DNA from 3 places in the Pseudarthrobacter defluvii genome. Region 2 is predicted to be linked to each of the others. Evidence: riboswitches for the same ligand, from Rfam matches in the RefSeq annotation. Region 2 holds a riboswitch; each other region holds the start of a gene.
The links. A riboswitch is a leader RNA that binds a small molecule or an ion and turns the genes downstream of it on or off. The one in region 2 is predicted to bind thiamine pyrophosphate.
Positions count from the first base shown of each region.

Region 1: linked by a shared signal. The riboswitch ahead of thiO (glycine oxidase ThiO) and the one ahead of thiC (phosphomethylpyrimidine synthase ThiC) in region 2 are both predicted to bind thiamine pyrophosphate.
Region 3: linked by a shared signal. The riboswitch ahead of JCQ34_RS17885 (ECF transporter S component) and the one ahead of thiC (phosphomethylpyrimidine synthase ThiC) in region 2 are both predicted to bind thiamine pyrophosphate.

Region 1 is NZ_CP066362.1:2,749,999-2,756,493, reverse strand. It holds gene JCQ34_RS12685 (DEAD/DEAH box helicase) at 1-412, opposite strand, end outside; gene JCQ34_RS12680 (RNB domain-containing ribonuclease) at 704-2,194, opposite strand; gene thiE (thiamine phosphate synthase) at 2,234-2,980, opposite strand; TPP riboswitch at 3,008-3,126, shown strand; gene thiO (glycine oxidase ThiO) at 3,120-4,433, shown strand; gene thiS (sulfur carrier protein ThiS) at 4,430-4,666, shown strand; gene JCQ34_RS12660 (thiazole synthase) at 4,671-5,486, shown strand; gene JCQ34_RS12655 (hypothetical protein) at 5,567-5,869, opposite strand; gene JCQ34_RS12650 (DUF3107 domain-containing protein) at 5,892-6,116, opposite strand; gene JCQ34_RS12645 (TetR/AcrR family transcriptional regulator) at 6,178-6,495, opposite strand, start outside.
Region 2 is NZ_CP066362.1:2,414,901-2,421,395, forward strand. It holds gene JCQ34_RS11200 (VOC family protein) at 54-929, opposite strand; gene JCQ34_RS11205 (amidohydrolase family protein) at 1,028-2,110, opposite strand; TPP riboswitch at 2,190-2,297, shown strand; gene thiC (phosphomethylpyrimidine synthase ThiC) at 2,293-4,119, shown strand; gene JCQ34_RS11215 (alpha/beta hydrolase) at 4,116-4,850, opposite strand; gene ffh (signal recognition particle protein) at 4,954-6,495, opposite strand, start outside.
Region 3 is NZ_CP066362.1:3,835,035-3,841,529, forward strand. It holds gene JCQ34_RS17880 (ABC transporter ATP-binding protein) at 1-1,496, opposite strand, end outside; gene JCQ34_RS17885 (ECF transporter S component) at 1,496-2,119, opposite strand; TPP riboswitch at 2,187-2,327, opposite strand; gene JCQ34_RS17890 (iron-containing redox enzyme family protein) at 2,606-3,661, shown strand; gene JCQ34_RS17895 (CDGSH iron-sulfur domain-containing protein) at 3,733-3,996, shown strand; gene JCQ34_RS17900 (DUF4235 domain-containing protein) at 4,130-4,393, shown strand; gene mnhG (monovalent cation/H(+) antiporter subunit G) at 4,401-4,811, opposite strand; gene JCQ34_RS17910 (monovalent cation/H+ antiporter complex subunit F) at 4,801-5,079, opposite strand; gene JCQ34_RS17915 (Na+/H+ antiporter subunit E) at 5,076-5,621, opposite strand; gene JCQ34_RS17920 (Na+/H+ antiporter subunit D) at 5,618-6,495, opposite strand, start outside.

The sequences.
Region 1 (6,495 bases), 340 kb from region 2:
CGGTCTGGAGGTCGCTGGCCACCTGTACCGCCAGTTCACGGGTGGGAACGATGACCAAGGCCTGTGGGGCACCCGGCACGGCCAGTTTGGCGTAGCCGGGGTCGTCCTGGCCGATGACACGCTGGAGCGCCGGGATGCCAAAACCGAGGGTCTTGCCGGTGCCGGTCTTGGCCTGGCCAATGATGTCGTGGCCGCCCAGGGCCACCGGCAGGGTCATGGCCTGGATGGGGAAGGGGTGCGTGATCCCGGCGTCGGCCAGGGACTCCACGATGTCTTCGCGGACGTTGTAGTCGGCAAAGGACTTCTCGGCGATCTCGTGCGGCGTCTCGTCCGAGATGATGGTCTCTTCCGGTTCGATGGTCTCGGTACCGGACACGTCGCTCAGAAGCTGGTGGGTATGCAATTCACTCACAGGGGAGTTTCCTTATTCATTTAGGCATTGGCGCTGCCTGCTCAACGGGCCGGCCAAGGCTGGCCGCTCCGGAGCACGCTCTGGCGCGAAAGCGATTCCAGTGGAAGCCGATCGCGGGCTATCTAATGCTGGCACTGGGGACCAGCGGGCAAATCTCAAGATCGCGTAGGGGCGGGCTTGTTGGTTTCAAATGGAGGAAATCAACGACCGGGCATCCAGTTCTACCCCTCCAGTCTAGCCGCATGGGTGCGGAAACACGCTTTCGGCCCGCCTGCGGCGTCCGCTGGTTCCTCAGCAAACGAGTTCGAAGTGGATCTCCCGGGTGGTGATGTCCGAGGACACCAGCCGGACCCGTACCTTGGTGCCGGATTCCAATTCGCCGGCGCAGCGCGCGGTCACCGCGGGTTCTGCGATCTGGATGATCCCGGAGCTTCCGTTGCCGTTCTTCGCATTGCCGTTGCCATTTTTCCCGTTGCTTCCACTGCCGTTCTGCGGCTTGGACCCGGAGATTACGATCGCGTCGAACTCCTGCCCGATGTGGTTCAGCAGCAGGGCCGCCTCCACGGTGTCCAGGGCCAGGCGTTCCATCCGGGACGCCAGCTGGTCCGATCCCGCCATGATGCCAGGCAGCAGCGGCAGGGCTTCGCGTGCCCAGCCGGGAACATCGCCGCCATTGCTCAGGGCCTCGCAGATGACCAGGACGAAGCGGTCCACCAAGCGGCGCAGCGGCGCGGTGGTGTGGGCATACGCCGCGCCGATGGCGGACTGGATCCCATCCTCGGGGACGGTTCCGTCAAAGGCGGTGTAGGAGGCTCCGCGGAACAGCATGCCTGCCGAATGCATGATGGCCAGCTGCCTCGGGTCGGTGGGATCCAGTGACCGCAGGTATTCGCCGTAGCTGACTTCGCCGTCCCACGGCCTGCCCAGCACCTCGGTCTGCAGCCGGAAATGCCTCAGGGACCGTTCATCCGGGGCCGGCATAGTTCGCAGGATGCCCACCTTGCCCTCCAGCATGAGCTCCGCCGCCGCCATCCCGGTCATCAACGAAATCTGCGCGTTCCAGTCCTCCACGGGAAGCTGCGGAACGGCGTCAATCCGGTAGCCGCCGTCGGGCAGTTGGACGATCTCCTGTTCGGGCATGTTGAGGCTGGCGCCTTCACGCGCCCGCTCCAGTGCCACCCGCTTCAGGCCCACCTCGCGGAGCAGATGGAGCACGGGGGAGGCCGTCCCGGCGTCGAGGTCTGCCTGGGCGCCCTTGTAGCTGAGCTTGTCACGGCTGCGGACCCGCGCCCGGCGGACGCCCACTGTCAGGACGGTTGCTTCGCCGTCGAGAGTGAAATCCCATACGAAGGCAGAACACTCCTGGCCGGGCAGCAGGCTCCCGGCCCCTTCGCTGATGACTTCCGGGTGCAGCGGGATCCGGCCGTCCGGTGCGTAGAACGTCTGTCCGCGCCGCCGCGTCTCGGCGTCCAGGGGACCTCCCGGCGCAACGAAGGCCGGAACATCGGCGATCGCGTACATCACGCGGTAGCCGTCCCCGTCCAATTCGATGAACACCGCCTGGTCCAGGTCCGTGGAGGACGCCGGGTCGATAGTGACAAACTCGACGGCGGTCAGGTCGTAGGACGGCAGTTGCAGCGCCGCCACGGCGGCCAGGGCGTCTTCCACGGCTTCGGCGGGATAGGGGCCGGGAAGTTCAAGTTCCGTCCGCAGCAGGCCCAGCGCCTCTTCCAAGGCATTCTTGTGGTCGTGAACGTTGGGAGCCAGCCGATGATGTGACACAAAATTCAGCGTAGCCCCAAGTTCCGCGATTAAGCAGGCTCAGGAGCCGGCGGCGTCCAGCGCGTCGAGGAGGGAGGCAGCAGCTGCGGCGGGATCAGGGGCTTCGGTGATGGCGCGGACCACCACGATCCTGCGCGCACCCGCCTCCGCCACCTGGTGGACGTTGCCGTGGTCGATGCCGCCAATGGCAAACCAGGGCACGGGATCGGCAGCCTGCCGGGACGCCCCGGCTGCGTACTTCACCAGTTCGGGACCGACGGCGGCCCTGCCGGGTTTGGTGGGGGTGGCCCAGACCGGACCCACGCAGAAGTAGTCCAGCCCGGAGGGGCCGGCGGTTGCGGCCAGGGCGGCATCCACCTGTTCGGTGGTGTGGCTGGAAAGTCCGATGGCGGCGTTGCCGTTGACCAGAGTGCGTGCTGCCGCCAGCGGCAGGTCCTTCTGGCCAATGTGGAACACGGGGGCCCCGGAAAGCACGGCGATGTCGGCGCGGTCATTGACCGCCCACAGCTTGCCGTGCCGGACCGCCACTTCCTTCAGCACCGCCAAGAGGTCCAGTTCCTCGGCGGCTTCGATGGTCTTGTCACGCAGCTGGATGATGTCCACGCCGCCGGCAAACGCCGCGTCCACGAACTCCGCAAAGTCGCCGCGGTCCCGCCGCGCATCGGTGCAGAGGTACAGGCGCGCCTTGAGGGCCTCGCTGTCGCGGGCATTGACAACCTCGGCACTGGCAACTCCGCCGGCCGGAGCATGGGAACCTGCGGGAAAGGATGAGGTGGTCGCATTCATGCCTGCAAGCCTAGTTCCTCTAAACTGGGGAGGTACTGCGGGAGCCCGCGGCAGCTGTCACAAAGCGCCGGGCTGAGAGGGCGTCAGAGCCGACCGCTTGACCTGATCCGGTTAATGCCGGCGTAGGGAAGGAACCCAGATGCATACCCCCGGCACCGCTCAGCCCGCATCCGTTGACGCGTCCATCCCCTCCACCCTTCGTGCCGACGTCGCCGTCATTGGCGGGGGAGTGGTGGGACATGGCATCGCCTGGGAATTGCAGCGTTCCGGACGCTCCGTCGTCCTCATCGACGATGCGCCGGGCGCCGGCGCCAGCTGGGCCGCGGCCGGCATGTTGGCCCCGGTGAGCGAACTGCACTACCAGGAGGAGGACCTCCTGGAACTCATGCTGGACGCATCGTCACGGTGGCCGGCGTTCGCTGCCGGTGTCACCGATGCATCGGGGGCGGATTCCGGATACCTCACGACGCCGACACTCGCCGTGGGTGCCGACGCCGCCGACCGCCGCGCGCTGATGGACCTGCGCACAGTTCAGCAGGCGAGCGGCCTGGCCGTGGAACCCCTGACCGTGCGGGAGGCCCGCAAACGCGAACCCCTCCTCAGCCCTGCCATCGCCTGTGCCCTCGACACCCCGGCGGACCACCAGGTGGATCCCCGCCGGTTGGTGGCGGCCCTGCGGCAGGCCCTGGCCCGCGCCGCCCAGGAGTTGCCTGGCCTGGTCGTGGCCGGTGCGGTGGACGGGTATGCCGTGCCGAAACGGGCAGCCGGGCTGATGTGGGAAGGCGGAACGGTCGCCGGCGTCCGGCTCGCCGGTGGCGGTGCCGTCCTGGCAACAGAAACCGTGGTGGCCAACGGCCTGCAGTCAGGCGCGCTCGCGGACCTGCCCCGTGGCCTCGAACTGCCGCTGCGGCCCGTCCACGGGGACATCCTCCGCCTTGCGGTTCCCCGGCACCTCCAGCCCCTGGTGACAGCAACGGTGCGGGGCCTGGTCCACGGAGTCCCGGTCTACATCGTCCCGCGGCAGGACGGGACCGTGGTGATTGGAGCCACCCAGCGCGAGGACGCCCTGTCCGATGCCGTCAGCGCCGGCGGCGTCTACCAGCTACTGCGCGATGCCCAGGCCCTGGTGCCCGCCGTCGCCGAACTCGAATTGCTGGAGTGCACCGCCCGTGCCCGCCCCGGAACCCCGGACAATGCACCGCTGCTGGGGCGGGTGCCGGTGGACCTGGCCTTAGGAAGCGAAGGATCCGGAGCGGATTCCGGTCACGTCCCGGGGCTCATCATCGCCACCGGGTTCTTCCGTCACGGCGTCCTCCTCACACCTGCGGCAGCAGCAATTTGCGCGGAACTGCTGGACGGAAAAGCCGACCCCCGCTGGGCACCCTTCAGCCCCGACCGGTTCTCCAGGCCGGCACCGGCGGCAAAAGACACCGATATCAAGGAGACAGCGTGAACATCACCCTCAACGGCAACCCGCACACGGTGGCGAACGGCGCCTCCATCACCACGCTCGTCAGCCAGGTCACCGGACGCCCGCTGGCTGACAACGGGCAGGCGACGGACGGTGGGAAACTGGGCGTCGCCGTCGCCCATAACGCCCAGGTGGTGCCGCGCAGCCAATGGTTCGCCACGGTGCTCGCCGAGGGCGACGACATCGAACTCGTTACAGCAGTACAGGGAGGCTGACGCCATGACCGAAACCAGCACCATCAACCCCGCCGGGAACACAGGTGCCGCCGACGCCCTGGTGATTGACGGCGTCGCCCTCGGCTCCCGCCTCATCATGGGCACCGGCGGGGCGCCCAGCCCGGACGGCCTGGGCGCAGCGCTCCTGGCCTCCGGCACTGCCCTGACCACCGTGGCCATGCGTCGTTACTCAACCGCCGAAACCGGCTCGCTGTTCCAGCTGCTGGTGGACCACGGGATCCGGGTGCTGCCCAACACCGCCGGTTGCTTCACCGCCAGGGACGCGGTCCTCACGGCGGAACTGGCCCGCGAAGCCCTGGAAACCGACTGGGTGAAACTGGAGGTCATCGCCGACGAACAGACCCTCCTGCCCGACGCCGTGGAGCTCGTGGAGGCCACGGAGCAACTGGTCAACCGCGGCTTCAAGGTCTTCGCCTACACCAACGACGACCCCGTGCTTGCCCTGCGGCTCGAAAACCTCGGCGCCACCGCCGTGATGCCCCTGGGCGCCCCGATCGGGACCGGCCTGGGGATCCTGAACCCGCACAACATCGAGCTCATCGTTTCGCGCGCATCGGTTCCGGTGGTCCTGGACGCCGGTATCGGTACGGCGTCCGACGCCGCCCTTGCCATGGAGCTGGGCTGTGACGCCGTACTGCTGGCCACGGCCGTGACGCGCGCGCAGAACCCGGCCCTCATGGGCGAGGCATTCAAGCACGCTGTGATCGCGGGCAGGATGGCCAGGGCAGCGGGCCGGATTCCCCGCCGGGAGCACGCCCTTGCGTCGTCGGCTATGGAGGGCCGGGCGGAGTTCCTCTGACCGCCGCCTAATCTGATCAATCCTTAAATGGCTGTGGCCACTACCCCTGGGGGTAGTGGCCACAGCCATTTAAAGACGCATCAGCGGCGCAGGATGGCCGTCAGCCGCTCCATGTCGTGGCGGGTACGCGAACGGCCCAGGTAGACCACGGCCCCGGTTGCGGCCGCGATGCCCAGGACCATGGGCAGGACCCAGGGGAGCCAGGTCAGGCCGGGCAGGTAGCCGAAGCCGGCCGTCATGAGGATGATCCACGCCAGCGCAGCAACACCCACCGCAATTCCAGCCGGCAGCGCCGCGCCGTAGGTGGCATGGCGCTTGTCATTGGCCCAGACGATGAAGCCGCCCGCGGCGGTTGCCAGCACCACGATGGTCAACGAAAGCATGGGTCTCCCTCTTCGGCGCGGGTTAGAACTGGCCGAAGCCCACGCGGCGGACCTCTTCAGCGCCGATTTCAACGTACGCCAGGGCGTTGCCCGGAACGATGATCAGGCGTCCCTTGTCATCCTTGAGGCGCAGCTCATTGCCTTCGCTGATGGCCTCGCCGACAACCTTGGCCACCGTCTCGGCATCCTGGGTCGATTCCAGTACGATTTCGCGGCCAACGTTCTGAACGCCGATCTTAATTTCCAAGGGGGCCTCCCAGCCTGTGAAGTGCTCGTACTTCTCTACGAGGTGTTGTCTTATTTGTAGTCTAGGACTCTTTGGGGAAGCGAGAGATTCCGCGCCAAGCTAAACGGTAGATGAGGTCGCTCGCCACATCGAGGTCCAGGTTGCCGTCGGTTTCCAGCCAGTACCGGGCACTGACCTGCGCCATCCCCGCCAGGCCGCGGCCCAGCAGTTCCGCCTCGAGATGGGGGAGCTTGGTGTCCTCCGCGATGACCCGTGCAATGGCATCGGCGAAGGTCCGGTTGAAGGTTTCCAGCCGGGAGCTGACGTCGGGGTCGTTGATCAGGTCGGATTCGAAGACCAGCCGGTGGGCCTGGTCGTCGCTGGCAATGAAGTGGAAGTA
Region 2 (6,495 bases):
GCCGGAGCCCTTTTCTGCCGCCCTTGTGCGCAAACGGCCGCCAAGGCCGCCGCTCAGCGGACGGCGACCCGGATCCTGTTGCGCCACGGGTCCTCGAAGCGGAGCTCGGCACCGGTGTGGTGCGAGGCCACTCCGGAAACCTTGAGCCGGTCGGCCAGCGCCCCGACGTCATCACCTGACGGAACCTCGATCAGCACTTCCCCGAGCCCCAGCGTGTCCTTGCGGGGCCCGGCACCGCGGCTGTTCCAGACGTTCATTGCCATGTGGTGGTGGTAGCGGCCGGCGGATACGAACAACGCCTGCCCGTGCCAGCCCGCCGTCTTTTCGAAGCCGAGGGTGCCTACGTAGAAGTCCCGGGCAGTCTGGACGTCGCCCACCTGCAGGTGCACGTGCCCAACGCCCGCGGACGTCTGCCGTTGGCCTTCCAAAGACTGCTCTGTGAGGTACTGCTCCAGGTACCGCTGCGGCGGCAGGGCAAGGCTGTCCATGACCACGTCCGTCCCGTTCCAGGACCAGTTGCTGCGCGGGCGGTCCCAGTACAGCTCGATGCCGTTGCCCTCGGGATCGGTGAAGTAGAAGGCCTCGCTCACCAGATGGTCGGCGCTGCCGGTGAAGGACCGCGGCTCATACTGGGCGGCCGTGGCGACGGTGGCGGCCAGGGAAGCCTGGTCCTCGAACAGCAGCGCCGTGTGGAACAGGCCCGCCTCTCCCCTGCCGGGAAGGTGCAGCCCGGGCGCCGGCGCCAGGTGGACCAAGGGAGTGCCGAGGCGGCCAAGGTAGAGCCCGCCGTCCTGTTCGGCCACCACCTCGAGTCCCAATGCGCGCTGGTAGTAGTCGGTCATGAGCTTCATGTCGCCCACCTTGAGCATCACAGTGCCCATGGCGAGGTCGGCAGGAAGCAGATCCCGGCTGGTGGCTGCTGAGGTCATTGAAGGCTCCTTGTGTTGGAGGCCGTCCCGTTGGCGGCCTGTCACATATTAAAATTACTTGAAGCTTCAATTTATTCCAAGTTCCCGGGCCCTTCCGGTCAGCGGACGACGCGGCCTCCCAGCACCACGTGTTCCAGGCCCTTGATAGTTTCCGGTACGGCCCGCGGGTCTTCCCGGCACACCACGACATCGGCCCGCGCCCCTTCGGCCAGGCCGTCTGACCCCAGCCACGCGCGGGCTGCCCAGCAACCTGCATCCAGTGCTGCTGCCATTGGCAGGCCGGCGCTGTGCAGGGCCAGGATCTCGTCCGCGATCCTGCCGTGCCGGATCACGCTGCCGGCGTCGGTGCCGGCGAAGATGCGCACGCCAGCTGCGTAGGCTTCCGCCACGCGTTCCAGCCGGCGTTCCCACAGGGCACGCATGTGGGCGGCGTACCGGGGGAACTTTGCATCCGCCTGTGCGGCGATGTCCGGGAAGGTGGCGATGTTGACCAGCGTGGGCACGATCGGCACGCCCTGTTCGGCAAACCGGGGCAGGTGCCGCGGCAGGAGCCCGGTGGCGTGCTCGATGCAGTCGATGTCCGCGTCCAGCATCTGGTCCAGTGTGTCCTCGGCGAAACAGTGCGCTGTCACGCGCGCACCTTCGTCATGCGCTGCCTGGACGGCATCCCGTACGACGGCGGCGGGAAAGGAAGGCGCCAGGTCGCCGGCGCTTCGGTCAATCCAGTCTCCTACGAGCTTGACCCAGCCGTCGCCGTCGCGCGCCTGCTTGCGGACGGCCTCCACGAGGCCCTCCGGCTCCACCTCCTCAGCGAAGCCGCGCAAATAGCGGCGCGTCCGCGCCACGTGGCGCCCGGCACGGATCAGTATGGGGAAGTCCCGGCCGCCCTGCATCCAGCGGGTATCGGCCGGCGAGCCGGCGTCGCGGACCAGCAGGGTTCCGGCGTTGAGGTCGGCCAGCGCCTGCTCCTCAGCAGTGGCGGCGTCAACGGGGCCGGCCGGGCCCAGCCCGATGTGGCAGTGCGCGTCAACGAACCCCGGCAGTACCCAGCCATGAAGGACCCTGCCCGGCTCCGTCTCAGGCCGGGTGAAGGTGAGGCTCCCGTCCACGGACCAAAGCCCGTTCCGGACGCTGTCCGGTCCGGTAAGGACCGGACCGCGGAATTCAATGACTTCTGGCATAAGGACTTCCTTTCGCTGCCCGGACAGGCTACACCCGGGAATGTGACAAGGCAGTTCCAGCGGCCTGTGGTAGCTTCGTTCCTGACCACACGGGTGCCCCTGCAGGGGCTGAGATCGGGCTGACGCGGCCTGCGACCGTTGAACCTGTCCGGGTAATGCCGGCGAAGGAAGTGAGTATTCCCTTGAGTACGCAAAATACCCAGTTGAACCCTGCCCAAATCCAGGCCGAAGCAGCGGCGGACGGTCAGTCAGCCCTCCAGGTGACCCAATCCCTGAAGTCGCATTCGTTGGCCTTCATTGAAGATGCCGGCGCCGGAATCCGGGTGCCGGTCACGGAGATTTCCCTTGAGCCGTCCCCCAACGGCCGGCCCAACAAACCGTTCCGGACCTACCGGACGGCGGGACCGGGCAGCGACCCCGTCCGCGGCCTTCAGCCCTTCCGCTCCGAGTGGATCGCGGCACGCGCGGACACCGAGCCGTACACCGGCAGGCAGCGCAACCTGCTCGACGACGGCCGCTCGGCTGTCCGCCGCGGTGCCGCCTCCGCGGAGTGGCAGGGTGGGCAGCCGGTGCCCCGCCGCGCCGTCGACGGCCACACCGTGACGCAGATGCACTACGCCCGGCAGGGAATCATCACCCAGGAGATGCGCTTCGTGGCGCTGCGCGAAAACTGCGATGTGGAACTGGTGCGGAGTGAGCTCGCGGCGGGCCGCGCGATTATCCCCAGCAACATCAACCACCCGGAGTCCGAGCCGATGATCATCGGCAAGGCGTTCCTGGTGAAGATCAACGCCAACATCGGCAACTCGGCAGTCACCAGCTCGATCGCTGAGGAGGTGGACAAGCTGCAGTGGGCCACGCAGTGGGGCGCCGACACTGTGATGGATCTGTCCACCGGCGATGACATCCACACCACGAGGGAATGGATCATCCGCAACTCCCCTGTCCCCATCGGCACCGTGCCCATCTACCAGGCGCTGGAAAAGGTCAACGGCGAGGCCAACGCCCTGACGTGGGAAATCTTCCGGGACACCGTGATCGAACAGTGCGAACAGGGTGTGGACTACATGACCATCCACGCCGGCGTGCTGCTGCGCTACGTTCCCCTGACAGCCAACCGGGTGACGGGCATCGTCTCGCGCGGCGGCTCCATCATGGCCGGCTGGTGCCTGGCCCACCACCGGGAGAACTTCCTGTACACGCACTTCGACGAGCTATGCGAAATCTTCGCCAAATACGACGTCGCCTTCTCGCTGGGCGACGGCCTCCGCCCCGGTTCGACGGCTGACGCCAACGACGCCGCCCAGTTCGCGGAGCTGGACACGCTCGCCGAGCTGACGCAGCGGGCGTGGGAGTACGACGTGCAGGTGATGGTGGAAGGACCTGGCCACGTTCCCTTCCACCTGGTCCGCGAGAACGTGGAGCGGCAGCAGGAGCTGTGCAAGGGCGCTCCGTTCTACACACTGGGGCCGCTGGTGACCGACGTTGCCCCCGGCTATGACCACATCACCTCCGCCATCGGTGCCACCGAGATTGCCCGGTACGGGACCGCAATGCTCTGCTACGTCACCCCGAAGGAACACCTGGGCCTGCCCAACAAGGACGACGTGAAGACCGGCGTGATCACCTACAAGATCGCCGCTCACGCGGCAGACCTCGCCAAGGGCCATCCGGGGGCGCACGAACGGGACGACGCACTGTCCAAGGCCCGCTTCGAGTTCCGCTGGCGCGACCAGTTCGCGCTGTCCCTGGATCCCGTCACTGCCGAGGCCTTCCACGACGAGACCCTGCCGGCGGAGCCTGCCAAGACGGCACATTTCTGTTCCATGTGCGGGCCGAAGTTCTGTTCCATGCGGATCAGCCAGGACATCCGGGACGAATTCGGCTCAGCGGAGGCCCAGGCGGCGCTCGCCGGTGTGGCGTCGGGGATGCGGGAGAAGAGCGAGGAGTTCCTGGCTGCGGGCGGCAAGGTGTACCTGCCGGAGCCTCGGGTTCCCGCGGAAAGCTAGGACGCCCGGGCCGGCTGGCTTCGGCTGACCCCGGCGATGAACTGCCGGATGGCCCGGTCGCCGTCCGGCGAGTCCTGGGGCCGGTGCCCTCCCGCGGCAACGTGGTGCAGGGCACCGGTCTCACGCAGGTAGCCGGCGATTTCCTCGTACAGCGGTTCCCATCCCCCGGTCAACACCAGCGTGGGTACGCCGGGAACGATGTGGAGCGGTGCTTCCCACGACGGTGCCTGAAGCCGGAGCCTGCGGGCAGACCGCTTCTCCTCCGTCGTGGCGGGCTGCTGGAGGTCCGTGGCGTAGACCCGCCGCACGAATTCGCGCTGGAAGTCTTCGTCGCTGAGCTGGTGGCGCACGTCGAAGAGGGGCTGCATCAGGCTGATGTGGGCGGCTGTGGCCGGCAGTTCCGCGGTCAGCGAGAGGCACGCCGGTTCCACCAGGGTCAAGGAAAAGACCAGGTCCGGGCGTTCGACAGCGGCGATCATGGCGGCGATGGCCCCTTGGGAGTGGGCCACCACGTGACCGCCGGCGGCGCCGCGCCCATCGTCGGCCAGCGACCGCAGGATGATGGCGGCATCTTCCGCAAAGGAGGACTCCAAGGGCTCCGCGACGGCGTCATAGCCATGCCGGCGGAGGAACAGGGCGTCGTAGGCCAATGCCATGCCGTGCTGGCGGGGCCATGCAGCGGCGCCAAAGGCTCCGGCGCCGTGCACGAACACTACCCTCTGCTTGAACATGTCCCAACCCTATTCCACGGTGCCGACATCCCAACGAAGAAGCGCCAGGTGTCGCCTTGAACGGTCAAGACGGCCCCTGGCGCTTCCTGATTGCGTGAAACTGCTACTTTCCCAGGAACTTGTCGAAGCCCTTGGGGAGGTTCAGCTGGGAGGGATCGAACTCGCCACTTTGCTGGCCGAAGGCGGCCCCGGTGGGCAGTGCCTTGGCAGCATTGGCGCGGCGGGCTTCGGCTTCCTTGCGCTCCTGCGCCGCCTTGGCCGGGTTGCCGGACTTTGCCTTCTTCTTGGGCGCATTCTTGGCGTTCTTCCGCGCACCGCCGCCGGCTCCTGGCATGCCGGGCATCCCGGGCATTCCCGGCATGCCGCCCTGGGCCATCTTCTTCATCATCTTCTGGGCCTGTGCAAAGCGCTCCAGCAGGCCGTTGACCTCGGACACGTGGACGCCCGAACCACGGGCGATGCGGGCGCGGCGCGAGCCGTTGATGATCTTCGGGGCAAGCCGCTCGTGCGGGGTCATGGACCGGACAATCGCCTCGACACGGTCGATCTCCCGCTCGTCGAACTGCTCCAGCTGCTGCCGGATGTTCTGCGCGCCCGGCATCATCATGAGCATCTTCTTCATGGAGCCCATGTTGCGGATCTGCTGCATCTGGGCCAGGAAGTCCTCAAGGGTGAAGTCTTCCTGGTCGGCGAACTTCTTCGCCATCCGGGCGGCTTCATCCTTGTCCCAGGCCTTTTCAGCCTGTTCGATGAGCGTGAGGATGTCGCCCATGTCCAGGATGCGCGAGGCCATCCGGTCCGGGTGGAAGAGCTCGAAGTCGTCCAGGCCTTCGCCGGTGGAGGCGAACATGACCGGCTTGCCGGTGACCGACGCGACTGACAGCGCGGCACCACCGCGGGCATCGCCGTCGAGCTTGGACAACACAATGCCGGTGAAGTTCACGCCTTCGTCGAAGGCGAGGGCCGTGTTCACGGCGTCCTGGCCGATCATGGAGTCGATCACGAACAGGACTTCGTTGGGCACGATGGCGCGGCGGATCTGGCGGGCCTGCTCCATCATGCCGGCGTCCACGCCAAGGCGGCCTGCGGTGTCGACGATCACCACATCGTGCAGCTTCTGGCGTGCTTCCTCGACGCCGGCACGTGCCACGGCGACCGGGTCACCGGCAGGCTGGTCCAGCTCCGTGGAGGTGGCGCCCGGGTGCGGTGCGAACACCGGGACATTGGCGCGCTGGCCCACCACCTGGAGCTGGGTAACGGCGTTGGGGCGCTGGAGGTCGCAGGCCACCAGCATGGGGCTGTGGCCCTGGGCCTTCAGCCACTTGGACAGCTTGCCCGCGAGGGTGGTCTTGCCGGCACCCTGAAGGCCGGCAAGCATGATGATGGTGGGGCCGTTCTTGGCCAGCCTGATGCGCCGGGTCTCGCCGCCGAGGATCTCCTGGAGTTCCTCGTTGACGATCTTGACGATCTGCTGGCTGGGGTTCAGCGCGGCAGAGACCTCCGCACCCAGGGCCCGTTCGCGGACCCGTCCCGTGAATTCACGGACCACCGGTACGGCGACGTCCGCGTCCAGGAGGGCACGGCGGATCTCGCGGACGGTGGCATCAACATCGGCCTCCGTGAGGCGGCCCTTGCCGCGGAGATT
Region 3 (6,495 bases), 1.4 Mb from region 2:
GCCTCCGTGAATTCGGCGTCGTGGGTCACGGAAACCACCGCCGTTCCGGCGTCAAGCAGCTCGGACAGGAACGAGGCCAGCTCGGCCCAGGTGTTGGCATCCTGCCCGAAGGTGGGCTCGTCAAGGACAAGGACCTGGGGGCTGGCGGCAAGGACGGTGGCCACGGACAGCCGCCGCTTTTCACCCCCGGAGAGCGTGTAAGGGTTGGCGTCCACCAGTTGGGTGAGCCGCAGCCTCTCCAGCAGCTCGTCAACCCGGCCCTCCCCGTGGCCCAGGTGCCGGGGACCAAAGCGCAGCTCATCCAGCACCTTGCCGGTCACGAACTGGTGCTCAGGCTCCTGGAACACCGTCCCCACGCGCGAAATCAACTGCTCGGCCTTCCACCGGACCGGGTCGATGCCCGCACCGCGGCTCAGGTCCAGGGTGGCGGACACCTTTCCGGACACCGGCTCCAGGAGGCCGGCGAGGGTCAGCGCGAACGTGGACTTGCCGGCGCCGTTGGGACCGGTGATGGCCAGCGCCTGCCCGGCGCGGACCTGGGCGGCTACACCTTCCTGGACGGGGACGGGCGGGATTTTGCGGAAGCCATGGCGGCGGGAACGTTCGCGGGAGACGCCCAGCTGTTCGGCGGCCAGCAGGAGGTTGCCCGTTCCCGGCGCCGGCACCGCAGCCCGGGCCCGGGTGGCCGGGACGTACCCGGGGACCCATACCCCTGCGGTGGCGAGCATGGTCCGTGCCTCGCTGAGTACCCGGTCCGGCGGCCCGTCCAGGAGCACGGCGGGCTCGCTGGACGAGCCCGGCTGCAGGACCACGATCCGGTCCACCAAGTCCTTCCACACGGACACGCGGTGCTCCACCACCACCAGCGTGGCCCCCGTCTTGTCCAGGCAGCGCGCCACGGCGTCGCGGACTTCCAGCACCCCGTCCGGGTCCAGGTTGGCGGTGGGCTCGTCCAGCAGGATCAGCCCCGGCCGCATGGCCAGGATCCCCGCCAGCGCCAGGCGCTGCTTTTGCCCGCCGGACAGGGCCGACGTCGGGTGGTCCAGCGGGAGGTGGGACAGTCCGACGTCGGCAAGCGCCTCGTGCACGCGCGCCCAGATGGCATCCCGCGGCACGGCAAGGTTCTCGGCGCCGAAGGCGACGTCGTCCCCCACGCGCGAAAGGACCACCTGCGTCTCCGGGTCCTGCTGCATCAGGCCGGCGCGGCCACGCTGGGAGCGGGGCACGGCACCGTCAACCAGCAGCGAACCCGACTCGTCGGCGTCGCCTGCCTCGCCGTCGTCGTTGATGTCTCCCAGCACGCCGGCGAGGGCATGGAGGAGCGTCGACTTTCCGGCGCCCGAGGGGCCAAGCAGCAGCACCCGCTCGCCGGGGCGGATGTCCAGGTCAAGGGCATGGACGGCGGGCTTGGCCCTGCCGGCGTGCCGCCAGCCCCAGCCGCGGGCGGTGACGGCGGCTGGGCGGACGGGGCCGCCGGCGCCCTGGGAGGGTGCCATCAGGAGAAGACTGGCTCCGTGGCAGCCTTGCGGGAGGCGAAGGAGCTCAGGACGCCGGTGCGGGCCAGGCCGCGGGTGGCGAGCCAGGCCAGGGCACCTGCCAGGACTGCCCCGGAAATGGTGGTGAGGACGATGTAGGCGAACTTGTCCGCGCCCGAGTAGGCGATGTTCCAGCCCCACGGCGCAAAGGAGTCATTCAGGCCGCAGAAGAATCCGGCCGCGGCGCCGGCGAGCAGCGATACGGGCAGGTTGAACTTGCGGTACACGAAGATTGCGAAGATGATTTCCGCGCCGAGGCCCTGGATGAAGCCCGAGAAGAGGACCGAGGCGCCGTACTGGGAGCCCATGAGCAGTTCCCCGGTGGCGGCCACGGTTTCGCAGAACAGGGCGGCGCCGGGCTTGCGGATGATGAGCATGCCCAGCACGCCCGGGATCATCCATCCGCCGGCCAGCAGCCCGGTGAGGGGTGGGTAGGCGGCGTTCATGGGGGCCGACAGCGCTGCCGCGCCCTGGTCCCACGCCCAGAAGATGACGCCGCCGGCGATGGCCACCAGCGCAGCCACCACGATGTCCACGACGCGCCAGGACCTGCTGGTGGTCTTCTTGATTGCTGCAGTGCTCATGTGATCCTCCTGGGAAACAGGAGGGGAAAGTGGACCCGGCTGACGGCCCGTTGCCGTGCAGCCGCGACACTTTGAGAACTCGACTCCCTTGCGCCGGTACTAACCGGATCAGGTTCGAGGGTCTGCGGCTGTCCGCACTCTCAGCGCCCACCTGCGGTGCCCGGCTTGTGCCAGGATGCCCGACGGCGGCGCTCCCCTGTCGTTTTTAGTGTTGCTTTTTGGTTTGGGTAAGGCTTGTGATTGCCCTTCCGGGCGTGCTCCAGTTTACACCGGCCGGCGCAGGATTGAGGGCTGCGGGCGCCAAGCGGACCGGATGTGACCGGCCGCTTTGTGATGGCGTGACGCCTGGAGGTCAGTGCGCTTAGCTTTTATTAGTAATCATGCTTACTATGTTGTCTCCCGGGTTTCGAGGAGGACGGGCATGGGACTCACCATGGGCGGCCCCCCGTTCGTTCCCGTCAGCAGTGCGGCAGACCAAGGAGCACCATGAGAATCCCGGAACCCAGAGGACCCGTCAGCAGCGCACTGTTCCAGGTCCTGGCGCAGGCTCCGGACACCGCCGGGCCGGGCCTGGACGGGCTGTACTCCCTGGTGGTGCGGCAGCTGGCCGGGTCCGGCGACATCATCTCCGACGAGGACATCCAACTTTCGCTTTTCTGCCTTTACGAACTCCATTACTCCGGCCTGGACGGCGTTTCAGACCTCTGGGAATGGGAGCCGGCGCTGATCAGCGTCCGGCGGTTGATCGAGGAACCCTTCGAAGCGGCACTGCGCGCTGCCGCGTACCAAACCGCCGGGAACTTCGAACTGCCCGGCGGGGTTGCCATGACCAGCGACGCGGTTGCCGACGTCCTCTTTGGCCTGGCCGCCACGGATACCGGTCCCAGCGTGTCCCGCTACGTGGCCAGGAAAGCCACACTGGACCAGCTCAAAGAGTTCCTGGTCCACAAGTCCATGTACCAACTGAAGGAAGCCGATCCGCACACATGGGCCATTCCGCGGCTCAGCGGCCGGCCGAAGGCGGCCCTGGTGGAAATCCAGGCGGACGAATACGGCGGCGGCCGGCCTGAGCGGATGCACAGCGCGCTGTTTGCCCGGACCATGCGCGGCCTGGGCCTGGACGACAGCTACGGCGCCTACGTGGACGCCGTACCGGCGGTCTCCCTGGCTTCGGTCAACCTCATGTCGCTCTGCGGCCTGAACCGGCGGCTCCGCGGTGCCATCACCGGGCACCTGGCAATCTACGAAATGACGTCCTCCCAGCCCAACCGCTTCTACGGCAACGGATTCCGCCGGCACGGCTTCGGCCCGGAAATCACGCACTACTTTGACGAGCACGTGGAGGCCGACGCCGTCCACGAACAGATCGCCGGACGCGACCTCGCCGGCGGCCTGGTGGAAGCTGAACCCCAACTGCTGGCCGACGTCCTGTTCGGGGCCACGGCCGTCATGGCCATCGACAGCCGCCTTTCCGCCCACCTGATGTCGTCCTGGGAAGCCGGGCAGACTTCACTCCGGGCGGCCGTGCCGGCGGCAGCGTGACAGGCGCCGCCGCGGCAGGGCCAGGGCGTCCCGGGCCGGCCAGAAACAACAACGATGGATGCGGTGCAGGCATGAGCCTGGAACAGCAGGGAACAGGAGCCGACATGGACCAGGTACACGAGGAGCAGGAACCTGCCGCGAGCTCGATCGTGGTTTGCCCGGACGGGCCACTCATTGTCCGGGGCGAATTTGAGATCGTCACCCCATCCGGCGGTGCCGTGCCCCGGGAGCGGAAAACGGTGGCCTTGTGCCGGTGCGGGGCGTCCGCCATCAAGCCCTACTGCGACGGCACGCACAAGATGATCAAGTTCCGCACCGAGCCCCAGGCCACCTAGCCAGCCGGCGGGCTAGCCAGTTCAACAAGCCCCGCCGGCCGGCCACGCCCTTGCCCCGACTCTTGCCGGGACCGCGACGGGTGTACGGCTAGGCTGGAGGCAGTCCGTTTTCCGTCCGCAAGGAGTATTAGGAATGAACCTTCTCATCAAGCTGCTCGGGACCGGGGTGAGCCTCGGCGCAGGCCTGGCCGGCACCAAGCTGGTCAACACCATCTGGGAAAAGACCACCGGACAGAAGCCGCCCACCGGCAAGCACGAGGATGTCCCCACCAGCCTACGTTCGGCGTTGACCTTTGCACTGATCTCGGCATCGGTCAGCGCCATCATCCAGGTCCTGGCAAACCGCGGCACCCAGCGCGCCATTGCCCGGTTCGCCAAGACCCAGGACATCGTCTAGCTCTTCCTTAGCGTTGCCGGCCGTCGTCGGGGCTGTCCTTCCGGGCAGCCTCGGCGGCGGCTTTTTGCACCACGGCCTCCAGCTCATCGGCGGTGAGCAGCTCCCGGTGCAGGTGCTTGGTCCGGTAGCCCGCGCGGCCCACCATGTGCGCGGATACGGGCACCGTCAGCAGCTGGAAGATCCAGGCCACCACCAGCACCGGCCACACCCACCATGTCCGCATCTGCAGCCCAATCGCGGCCAGCAGCAGGAACAGGCCCAGGACCTGCGGCTTGGTGGCCGCGTGCATGCGGCTCAGCAGGTCCGGGAAACGGAGCAGGCCGATCGCGGCGCCCAGGGACATGAGCGCCCCCACCACCATGAACACGGCCGACACAAGGTCGATCCAGGCGTCAGGGCCCGAAAAGTCAGGATTCATCAGGCTTCACCCTCCGGTCCGCCACGAACCTGGCCACCGTCACGGACCCGATGAAGCCGATGACGGAGATGGCCACCACCAGCATCAGGTTGTTCAGGTGCCGGTTCACGGCCATGTCGATGCACAGCGCCCCGCCCAGGATGGCCAGCAGCACGTCGGTGGCGAGCACCCGGTCCAGCAGCGAAGGTCCGCGGGCGATCCGGATGATGGCTGCGGCCGCGGCCAGCGAAAAGATGACGGCTGTAACAGCCAGGACTACGTTCATCATGCGGCGGCCTCCATGCGGACGGCTTCAAGTTCTTCCCGGCTGCCCATGATGCGGATCAGGCCGGCCTCAATGGACCGCACCTCGTTCCGCAGGCCCTCCACGTCTTCCGGGGAAGTGATGTTCAGTGCGTGCAGGTAGAGGGTGGAGGTGGAGCGGTCCACCTCCACCACCAGCGACCCCGGGATGAGGGAAATGACATGCCCGGTGGCGGTGACGATCAGGTCCTGGTGGCTGCGCAGCCGTACGGCGACGACGGCGTTGGTCACCTTGGACCCGCGGACCGTTGCGAGGTAGAGCACCTGGCCGCTGGCCACCACCACCTTCCACAGGAACACCAGGGCAAAGGGCACGGCGTAAAGGATGTTGAACCGGCCGCTGAGCTCCACGGGCGGAAGGTAGAAGAGCCGGGCCACGCCTACGGCCAGCAGGGCACCGAACAGGAGGTTGCCGGGGCTGAAATCCTGCCAGAGGGCACCCCATACAATTACCAGCCAAACCAGGAGCGGCAGTTCCTGGCGCAGGGAAATGCGTTTGCGGCTCATCGCGCTCCTCCCCCGGTGCTTGCGCTTGTCCCGCCCATGGCTCCCGGTACGGCGGTGCCCTCTCCCAGGACCGCGTGGATGTATGGGGTGCGGTCGAGCATGTCCCGGGCTGCCCGGTCCGAAAGACTGAACAGCGGCCCGGCGAACACGGTCAGGGCGACACCCAGGACCACCAGGCCCGCCGTGGAACCCACCATGGTGCGCGGCAGGAGCGTCACCGTGTTGTTGACCTTGGCCCCGGGGCCGGACACCCTCGCCGCGGGACTGGCAAGGAGCACCGGATCCGGATGCTCGGCGTCGGTGGGGCGGCGCCAGAAGGCGCGGTTCCAGACCCTGGCGATGGCCAGCAGCGTCAGCAGGCTGGTGACCACCCCGCCGATCACCAGCGCGTAGGCCAGCGGCGTGCCCAATTCAATGCCCGCCTGCAGCAGCCCCACCTTGCCAAGGAAGCCTGAGAACGGCGGGATCCCGGCCAGGTTCATGCCGGGGATGAAGAACAGCAGGGCCAGCATGGGCGACAGCTTGGCCAGGCCGCCCAGCCGGTCCACGGAGGAACTGCCGCCACGGCGTTCAATGAGCCCCGTCACCAGGAAGAGGCTGGTCTGGATGGTGATGTGGTGGGCCACGTAGAACACTGCGGCCGCCAGGCCAACCGCGGAGGACATGGCCAGCCCGAACACCATGTAGCCGATGTGGCTGACCAGGGTGAACGACAGGAGTCGTTTGATGTCGCTCTGGGCCAGAGCGCCCAGGATGCCCACCACCATGGTCAGCAGAGCCGCCACCATCAGGGGCGTGTTCAAGGTGTCGCCGGGGAACAGCAGGGTCTCGGTGCGGACCATCGCGTACACGCCCACCTTGGTGAGCAGGCCGG